3 regions of the Brevibacillus sp. NPDC003359 genome follow, and region 2 is predicted to be linked to each of the others. Evidence: riboswitches for the same ligand, from Rfam matches in the RefSeq annotation. Region 2 holds a riboswitch; each other region holds the start of a gene.
What was found. Region 2 has a riboswitch for cyclic di-GMP ahead of ACFYU8_RS15880 (DUF5317 domain-containing protein). Riboswitches for the same ligand answer to the same signal wherever they lie in the genome.
Positions count from the first base shown of each region.

Region 1: another riboswitch for cyclic di-GMP. It lies ahead of ACFYU8_RS30110 (N-acetyltransferase); the one in region 2 lies ahead of ACFYU8_RS15880 (DUF5317 domain-containing protein).
Region 3: another riboswitch for cyclic di-GMP. It lies ahead of ACFYU8_RS28635 (methyl-accepting chemotaxis protein); the one in region 2 lies ahead of ACFYU8_RS15880 (DUF5317 domain-containing protein).

Region 1 covers NZ_JBIAOR010000026.1:15,213-18,336, reverse strand. Annotated here, with positions in the region: gene ACFYU8_RS30120 (DNA alkylation repair protein) at 1-562, opposite strand, end outside; gene ACFYU8_RS30115 (hypothetical protein) at 691-876, opposite strand; cyclic di-GMP riboswitch class I at 1,067-1,155, shown strand; gene ACFYU8_RS30110 (N-acetyltransferase) at 1,349-1,900, shown strand; gene ACFYU8_RS30105 (methyl-accepting chemotaxis protein) at 1,902-3,124, shown strand, end outside.
Region 2 covers NZ_JBIAOR010000005.1:32,410-35,533, reverse strand. Annotated here, with positions in the region: gene carB (carbamoyl-phosphate synthase (glutamine-hydrolyzing) large subunit) at 1-517, shown strand, start outside; gene argF (ornithine carbamoyltransferase) at 462-1,433, shown strand; cyclic di-GMP riboswitch class II at 1,526-1,609, shown strand; gene ACFYU8_RS15880 (DUF5317 domain-containing protein) at 1,780-2,331, shown strand; gene ACFYU8_RS15875 (HD-GYP domain-containing protein) at 2,315-3,124, shown strand, end outside.
Region 3 covers NZ_JBIAOR010000021.1:43,665-46,788, reverse strand. Annotated here, with positions in the region: gene ACFYU8_RS28635 (methyl-accepting chemotaxis protein) at 1-1,803, opposite strand, end outside; cyclic di-GMP riboswitch class I at 1,876-1,975, opposite strand; gene ACFYU8_RS28630 (formate--tetrahydrofolate ligase) at 2,113-3,124, opposite strand, start outside.

The DNA.
Region 1 (3,124 bases), on a different contig from region 2:
CCTGATGAAGTTCTGGTACATACGCGCCTACTGAAATAACGAATTGATTCATGGTGTACCGTACGCGATTTTGTTCCTGGTGAATCGTCTCCTTCACTCTCATGAGGAGCCGTTTGATTTCTTCTTTATCTAGCAGTTCATCGGGAGTAATCGACAGGTAGTTCGAATACGTATTCCACCCACATGTGGCTACCATCTCTTCTTTTGATTGGAGCCATTCCCGTGCCAGCTCCATGGCAAAATTGCTCTCAGCTGCTACACTCGCAACCGTATATTCGGCGGGCGCGTACCAAGATACTTTCTTTACCCACGCCTGCAGCCGCTCTTTTGTCATGCTCTTCGGGTCAACCGTCAATCCGGCCAAGTACATGGCGTCGTAGTTTCCCGTGTCGTACAGCGCCTGGACGAGCTGCTGGTCACGCTTTACCTCCTTGACCAGCTTTTTCATATCACCGACTCGCACGCCAAACAAAGGCTCTTTAGCCCCATGCCGCAATAACGTTTTTTTCGTCTGTTCTGTCCCCATCGCTTCGAGCTTCTGCATGACTTCTTCCAGCGTCATCTTGTTACCCTCCTTTTTCTTCTATTAATAGGATAACCAGCAGCGTTACCTCCAACACGAAAAAACCCTCCATTCAAAGGAGAGCTTTTTCCTGAAGAGCTTGACGCGCTTTTGCGCTTTTTCTATCTTTACGCCTGACTGGTTACTTTGATATACGAAACATTTCTGACGTTGATGACAACATCATCGTACTGTAACCATCCGCCATCTTGATTTGCGACCATTTGAATGATCTCTTCCGGTTCCGTCGTTTCGATGCTAATCGTTTCGCCGCCCCCGGAAAAGTAAAATTGAATCACTTTTACTTCCTTCATAAAATCCCCTCCTATTCCTTCTAGTTATCGGATAGTTGGAAAATTTTTGTTACGGGTGATTTTCGGGAAATACTTTATGAACAATTAGTTAATTTTCCCTACCAAAACTTGACAAGGATATTTCTTTTGGCTTATATTTTCCATAATTATATCTAGCAAAATTCGACACATATTTACAATTTTTTCTATAAACCGAAAAAGGCAAAGTCATCGAAAGGTGGCGACGCAAAACCACGGGTCTACAGTCTAGTCTTTGACCATGATAGCCGGGTTGCCATCATCTTGTGACCATTTTTTGATGTTGGTAGCTTCGGTTGTTCCATTATGATGGAACGGCCTTTTTTTGTGTTTACTTTTTTGAAAGGAGGATGAAAGCATTTTCATTTTCATTACGGATGGCAAAGCATAACTTTTGAGACGTCAAACTTACACAACATGATTCAATCAGAGAAAATGATGGAGTGGAGAAGTTATGTACAAACAAGTAGAAACCGTACAAGATTTAGCAAAGTTTCATGAAATCAAAGAAGCAGTCTGGACAAGCATGGGCTTCGAAATGGAGTACGCGAAAGAAGGCTCTGCTCTGTTCCTTTTAATCGCTGATGATGGTGAAGCTGGTGGAACGTTTGAGATGACACCCTTTTCCAAATCAAGTCCTTATATGAAATCACTTTTTCAAGATGCTGTTACAGCAGACATGAAAGTAATGGAGGTAGACAGTCTCGCTGTTTTGCCGAAATACCGCGGACAACTAGGGCAGAAAGGCATTTGCCTGATGATAGATTTCGCTGAAAAGCATGGTTACACCCACGCAATCGGTGTAGCAGATCCTACTTTTTTTAAGTTTGTTAACAAGAAATACCAAGTAAAGGCAACTCAGACCAGAGATATCGTCTTTTACAAAGGGGCCGACGCCATTCCGACCCTTTTCCACTTAAAAGAAGTCTATGAAAATAAGCACGATCCCAAATATTCCTGGTACAATTCGTCATCCAACCAAGTAAAAGTTGAGGTAGGTGGGTAACATGGATAACATTGATCTATTGAGAAGAAGAAACAATTGGGTCGTAATCGTATTCGCAAGTATTATTACGGTTGTTCAGGTCTTAAACCTTTTTCTAGGCGTATCGTACACATTCGTTCTCACGATACTGGGTATTTTGTATGGCGTGCTGGCACCTTTTACTTACATCTCCAATCGCCCGAGCTTCCGTGAAAAAGCAGCGCCCTTCATGAAGTTTTTCAACCTCGCCGTAATCGGGATTTTCATGTTCATCATAGTTGGACTAGACCCGCATATGATCAATATCATGACCATTATGTTCTTTGTAGCAGTCATGGGGATTTATCAAGACCGACTCATTAATATTTTGACGATTGTATCAACATTGGGTATTGTCTCTTACTACTTCCTGACACAAAGAGAGACGATTTTCCATTCGACTAATAATCTTGATCTGATGTACTTCCTGCTTACCTTCTGCTTCGTCTCTGTCACGAGCATGATGCATGCAGTATTCAATAACAAGCTGCAACAAGAAAGCGAGCAACAAAAGCAAGAAGCGATTGCCTCGAAGGAATCGTTGCAACGTGTTCTGGATCAGATCAATGAATCACTCGGCTCTATGCAAGACTATCAAGAGAATTTGAACAAGGTGACGGATGGCGTGAACATTCGTGCTGTGGAAACAGTTGCTTCCCTGCAAGACATTATGGAGTCCTTTACGATCCAAACCGGCAATACGGACGAGCTGCGTCGGGAAATGAGCTCGACGAATCTGCAAGTTGAGGACATGACCCGCTCTGTTACGGAGATGCATGAGTACGTAGAATCGACCAAAGAAGCCACTAACGAGAGCGGCAAACGCATCGGCAACATCGGCAATGACTTTGAACGATTCATCACGGATATCCAAGGTACGAATCAGCTGATCCAAGAGCTCAATAAGGAAACTGAATCGATTGGGAAAATCATTCAAACTATTTCCGAGATTTCTGCACAAACCAATCTGTTGGCACTCAATGCCACGATTGAAGCATCTCGCGCAGGTGAACACGGCCGAGGCTTTGCTGTCGTAGCGGATGAAGTACGCAAGCTGGCTGAATCCTCCAAGCTATCCTCTGAGTCGATCTCGAACCTGCTCATGACCATACGCGAAAAAATGAAGCTCGTATCGGATATGATTTCCGAGTCACAAACTTCTTTTGAGAAAAATAGCGAGGGCATCCTCGAAGTACAAGAAATGTT
Region 2 (3,124 bases):
GATGAAATCGACGGGGGAAGTTCTCGGCTTGGGGCGTTCATTTGAAGAAGCAGCAGGCAAGGCTTTTGCTTTCAAGGACAATTTGTACGGCGACTGGCAAAAAGGTCAGTTGGTCATGATTTCTTTGGCAGATGGAGATAAGCAGGACAATGTAAGAGAGTTAATCGGGCAAATGCAAGCAGACGGCGCCAATCTGGCGGCGACCCCAGGAACTGCTGAGTGGCTGACAGCCGAAGGAATTGTCGTAAAGCATGTCGTGGCAGATGAAGCAGCGTGGATCGAGCTGTTGCAAAAGGAAGAAGCGGCTTTCGCTCTCGTTACTGCGACGAAAGGCAACCGTCAGGGCCGGACAGGATTTGCTCTGCGAAGCCGTATGGTACAACAAGGTGTGCCATTGTTCTCCGCTGTCGATACGTTCGAGTTATACGTGAAGTCGATTATGAAGAAAAGAGGTGGCTCGCATGCAGCCAGTGAAGATATTGGAACACTTTCAAAACTTGCCGTTACAAAAGCATAAAGGAAAAGATTTCTTACGCGTCGATGAATTCAACGGAGAAGAATTGATGGAGCTGCTCCATCTGTCTGCTCACGTCAAGCAATTGCAAAAGCTGGGACAGCCATTCCAGCCTTTGCAAGGCAAGACGTTGGGAATGATCTTTGACAAGGCTTCGACCCGTACGCGCGTCTCCTTTGAAGTAGGGATGCATCAGTTGGGCGGCTTGGGGATGTTTATGAGCGGAAAAGAGCTACAGCTCGGGCGCGGTGAGCCGATCAGCGACACAGCAAAAGTTCTCTCCCGGTACGTGGATGCCATCATGATTCGCACCTTTTCCCACTCCTATGTAGAAGAGCTTGCCGAGCACGCGTCGATCCCCATTATCAATGGCTTGACTGATCTGTACCATCCTTGTCAGGCATTGGCTGATCTGCTGACGATCTGGGAGCACAAAGGCAAGTTGAAAGGAGTCAAGCTCGCCTATGTAGGAGACGGCAACAACGTGGCGAACTCACTGGTGCTGGGCGCAGCTCTGCTAGGTCTGGATGTGCGGGTGGCTACTCCGGTTGGCTACGAAATGGATGCAACAATTGTCGCAAAAGCTACAGCATACGCGAAACAAAGCGGCGGCAACATGATGGTAACCACTGATCCGACAGAGGCTGTCATGGGGGCAGATGCTGTATACACGGACGTTTGGACTAGTATGGGTTTTGAAGAAGAAAATGAGGTGCGATTAAAAGCATTTGCCGACTATCAAGTGAACGAAAAATTGGTAGCAGCAGCAGATCGTGATTATCTCTTCTTGCATTGCTTACCAGCACATCGTGGAGAAGAAGTGACAACCGGGGTTATCGACGGATCGCGCTCTGTTATTTTTGATCAGGCTGAAAATAGATTGCACGCACAAAAGGCGATATTGGCAGCGCTGGTGTGAACATAGTTCTAGTTAAATAGAACTAGCTGTAATTAAATCGAATAGACTATGAATCTATGATTGCCGAATTTTGTCACTTATGTGTAAAATAAAGGTAGGAAAGAAGCAAAGAAGTACGGACTGTATCTGGTCGCTTGGTCCGTATGGAGCCAGTAGCGAAGCCAGCTTTCTCCACTATGCCTGAAGGGGGGAAAAGAAAATGAAAAAATGGTTCGCGGCAATTATGATGGTGGTAGCAATCGTAGCAGCTACATCTGCAAACTTCCATATTGGATAATAAGCGTATTGGAGAAACAAACACCGCTTGGCTGAGTGGTGTTTTTTCTTCAAGCTTGGAGGAAACAACATGTTATTGGATGTAATTGCCCTATCTTTTCTCGTAGCATTGCTGCGAGGGGGAAGAATCAAACAATTTCCTAAATTCAATCAAGTGAAGCTTCTTGTTATTACCATACTGCTACAGGCTTGTGCAGTTTTCTTCCCTTCATTTGGTGGCGTTTTCATATCGATCGCGTATGTGTTTATTTTGGCTTTCCTCATTTTTAACCGAGAATTTGAAGATATGCGGATATTTTTAATCGGCTGGTTTCTGAATGCGATTGCAATTTGGTCTAACAATGGAAAAATGCCAATCGATTTAGTCCAAGCAGCAAAGCTTCCTTATGATCTAGAGCCAGTTATAAACGGAACGAATTTCAAGCATAGTGTATTGACGGAAAGTTCAAATTTTCCATTTTTAACGGATGTCATCTACATGCCATCTATCATTCCTCGAATGATTAGCATCGGCGATATTTTTATTATGTTAGGCGCCTTTTTACTTGTTCAGCGATTGATGAATAAACCTATTTCATTACTACAACTTCGCGAAGGTAAAAGTTATGCGACAAAAAACTGATTATGCGAACTGGATAAAGGGGATTGTTGTACAGGTTGGATTTGTCATTGCAGCAATCTATATTTTTTACACATCTTCATCTGAATGGGCCGTTCGTGAGCATTGGGGGGTATTATCTACCTATACCCTCTTGACCATTTTTTCTTGTTTTGCTCCCGTGCGTATATCGAATACGATTTTAACAGTGAACAATGCTGTAATCTTTTCGGGTATCTTGTTGTACGGTGTATGGGTAGGGGTATGGGCTGCTGTTATCGAGTCTTTAATCATTGCTTTCCTGGTAAGGTTTAATCCGTTAAAGGCTATTATTAATATTGGGCAATTGTTAATGACTATATGGACAGTATCGTTTTTGAAAGATTGGATCGAAAGCTTCGGAACCGTTTCTCCTATTATTAGCGATTTGTTCTTGGCTGTTGTTTATTGGTTTGTGAATCTGACATTATGTGGATTGGGTATCTCCTATTTTCATCAAATGACTTGGGCACGAACCGTAAAGATGATGGCAAAAGGCTTTACCTCGACTTACTTGTTGCTATTAATTCTAGCGGGGGTTGGTTCACGCTTAGTCGAGTCGTATGGCCCGCTGACATTAGTCCCGATGATGATTGCGTTTATTACGATCAGCTACGTGTTTCATCATTACTATGACAATCTTCAAAGACTTCAGCAAAAAGTAGAAGAGGTCAAATCATTCAATCACAACTTCTTAACGACAATGGCTGCTTCCATTGACGCACGAGATCGATACACAAGTGGACATTCTCAGCGAGTAGCTTACTGGGGAAGAGAA
Region 3 (3,124 bases), on a different contig from region 2:
AGCACTCACCTGCTCCGAGCCTGCTGACATTTGTTCAGATGCTGCGGATACTTCCAAAATGTGCGCGGCAACGTTACGGGACGATTCCAAAATATGCCCAAAGATTTCGCGAACCTCTTCTACCAGTTGAATACCTTGCTGTGCGTTTTGGTTGCCCTCGGTCATGACCTCTACCGCGTGACGAGTATCCTGCTGGATTTCCCCGATCAGCATCGCGATTTTGGATGCGGATTCCTCGGATTGGTTTGCCAGTTTTTTCACCTCTCCGGCAACTACAGCAAACCCACGTCCATGTTCGCCAGCACGTGCTGCCTCGATCGAAGCGTTCAACGCAAGCAAGTTGATTTGCGAGGTCAACTGACTGATCGTATCAAGAATGCCTTCGATTTCTTTGGATCGATTGTTTAGCTGCTCGATGGCTACTGTCGCCTTCGATGTCCCCTCGCCAATGCTTCCCATCTGGCGAACGGCCTGCTCTACCACGGCAGTCCCTTGCTCGGCCTGCTCTGTTGCTATCTGGGCAGCCTCAGAAACATGTGCCGACGTCTCCGCGATTTTCACGATGCCTGCGGCCATGTCATTCATAGACAACGCGACATCCTGCGAGCTGGTTGCCTGCGCCTCTGCTCCCTCAGAAATTTGTGCGATAGACAAGCCAATCTGGTTGATGTTTTCCGTCGCTTGTTTAATACCTTCCGATACTTCCTGACTAAAACGCTGTACTTGATCAGACGACAAAGATACGTCTTCGATCAAATTTTTCAAGTACGATACCGTCTGGTTAAAGTCACGTGACAAAACCGCGATTTCGTCTTTTCCGTCAACGGTTACTGTCTCTCTCAAATTCCCCTGAGACACTACATTTACAGCGTGATTCAGACGCTCAATTGGTTTCACCATGCGTACCGCCAAGAAATAAACGAGGACAACCCCAATAGCCAACACGATGAGGGAAATGACCATCAATCGGGCCGATAGTTGGTCGACAGGAGCATGCAGCTCAGCTACAGGTGCCGTAATGTATACGCCCCAGTTCAAATTGGTAGGAGCATAGGACGCAAATCGCGCTGTATTTTCGTATCTGTATTGGGCGATTCCATGATTCCCTTTCTTGATATCTTCGAAGGCCGTTTGCAGTTCGAGAATACCCATGTTGAGAATCGATTCCTTCAGAATGTATTCACTCGTTGGGTGATAAATAAATGTTCCTGTTTTACTTACTAAAAAGGCGTAGCCAGATTGGCCGAACGTCTCTTCGGACACTTTTTTCTGGATGTCATCGATTGGGATAGTGGAACCGATATAACCGTATTGACGATTGTCCTTCATCATTGGAACGACAAGCGTCACGATGTTATTCCCTGTCCGCTTCGAAACTACAGGCTCGGAGACAACTACCTTCCCTTCCCCCTTGCTGGCTTCCTTAATATGCGGACGATCCGAGATATCGGTCACTTCACCCTTGAAATTGATCACTTTCTTTCCGCTTAAATCATGCGAAAAGAAGAACGTCTCAAACTCGGGGTTTTTCTTTTGGGCTTCTTGAATGAGCTTCAGGTCATATTCGACATTGTTATCAGCCGACATCAATCCTCCCACCGCTCTTACAATCTCAATTTTTTCTTGAAAGAAACCATCAATACGAATCGAGAGGTTGCTAGCTGACAACTCAGCTTCTTTGTCCAGACTGTCTGCCAATAGATTGGAAGCACTCCAATAGCTTGCACCGCAAACCGTGCCCAAACTTATGACCAACAACAAGCACAAAACGATAATTAGCTTATTCTTCAAACTATTTTTCATACCGAACCACTTCTCCCTTCTCTTCTTTCAACAAAAAAAAGACTGCCCACCGACAGCCCATCATGACCACGGTATGGCAACCCGGCTGTCCTAGCTGCGAAAATCATCGACTTTCGTCCTTAGACCCGTGGCTTTGCGTCCCTGCCTTTCAACAGGTTTGCCTTTGTCATTCCTTGTTGTTTTTTCAATGAAAGTCCACTTTTTTTCAATCTCACCTTTCATTTCCCATAACTTTCCGCTTATAAACCTCAAAATGGAAAAAAAGCTGACAACCTTTTACAGTTGTCAGCTTTTCGTCAAACTTTTTCATTAGCTTAATCCGCTCACTTGCCCATCCTCGTCTACATATAACGATTCAGCAGCCGGCTTTTTCGGGAGTCCTGGCATTGTAACCAAGCTTCCGGTCAGTGCCACGATAAAACCAGCTCCTGCTGATATGCGCACCTCGCTCACTTGAATCGTGAAGTCTACAGGTGCCCCCAACAGATCAGCACGATCCGTAAAGGAATACGGTGTTTTCGCCATGCACACAGGCAGATGGGACATGCCCATTTCTTCTACCTTTTGCATCGTTTTCAGCGCAAGCGGCGAAAAGACAACCCCTGATCCACGGTATACTTCTTTTACGACCGTCTCAATCTTGTCTTTTATGCTGAGGTCTTCCTCATACAAGAATCGGAAGGAGGAAGGCCGCTCTGCTGCACGAGTCACTTTTTCAGCCAGCTCGACACCGCCTGCTCCTCCTTCTGCCCATACCTTGGAGAGTGCCGCTTCGGCTCCGGCAGCTTGGCACAGCGCAATTACGGCATCAATCTCTGCCTGGGTATCCGTCGCAAAATGATTGATAGCAACCACTGCTGGCACACCGAACTTCTGCAAGTTTTCCAGATGTCGCTTGACGTTTTCGAAGCCTTTTTCCAGAGCAGACAAGTTCTCCACTGCCAGATCAGGTACTTTTACCCCGCCGTTGAATTTCAAGGAGCGAACCGTAATGACCACGACAGCAGCCGATGGTGTCAGGCCTGCTTTTCTGCACTTGATGTCAAAAAACTTCTCCGCTCCCAAATCCGCACCGAAGCCCGCCTCTGTTACGACGTAATCCGCTAGCTTCAAAGCTGTCTTGGTTCCAATCACACTGCTGCACCCATGCGCGATATTGGCAAAAGGCCCGCCGTGAATAATGACCGGAGTCCCCTCGATTGTCTGTACGAGATTGGGCTTGATGGCTTCCTTCAAGAGAACGCACATCGCCTCAACAGCGTTGATTTCTTCTGCCCGTACAGGCTGATCATCGAAATCGTAGCCAATAATGATATGGTTC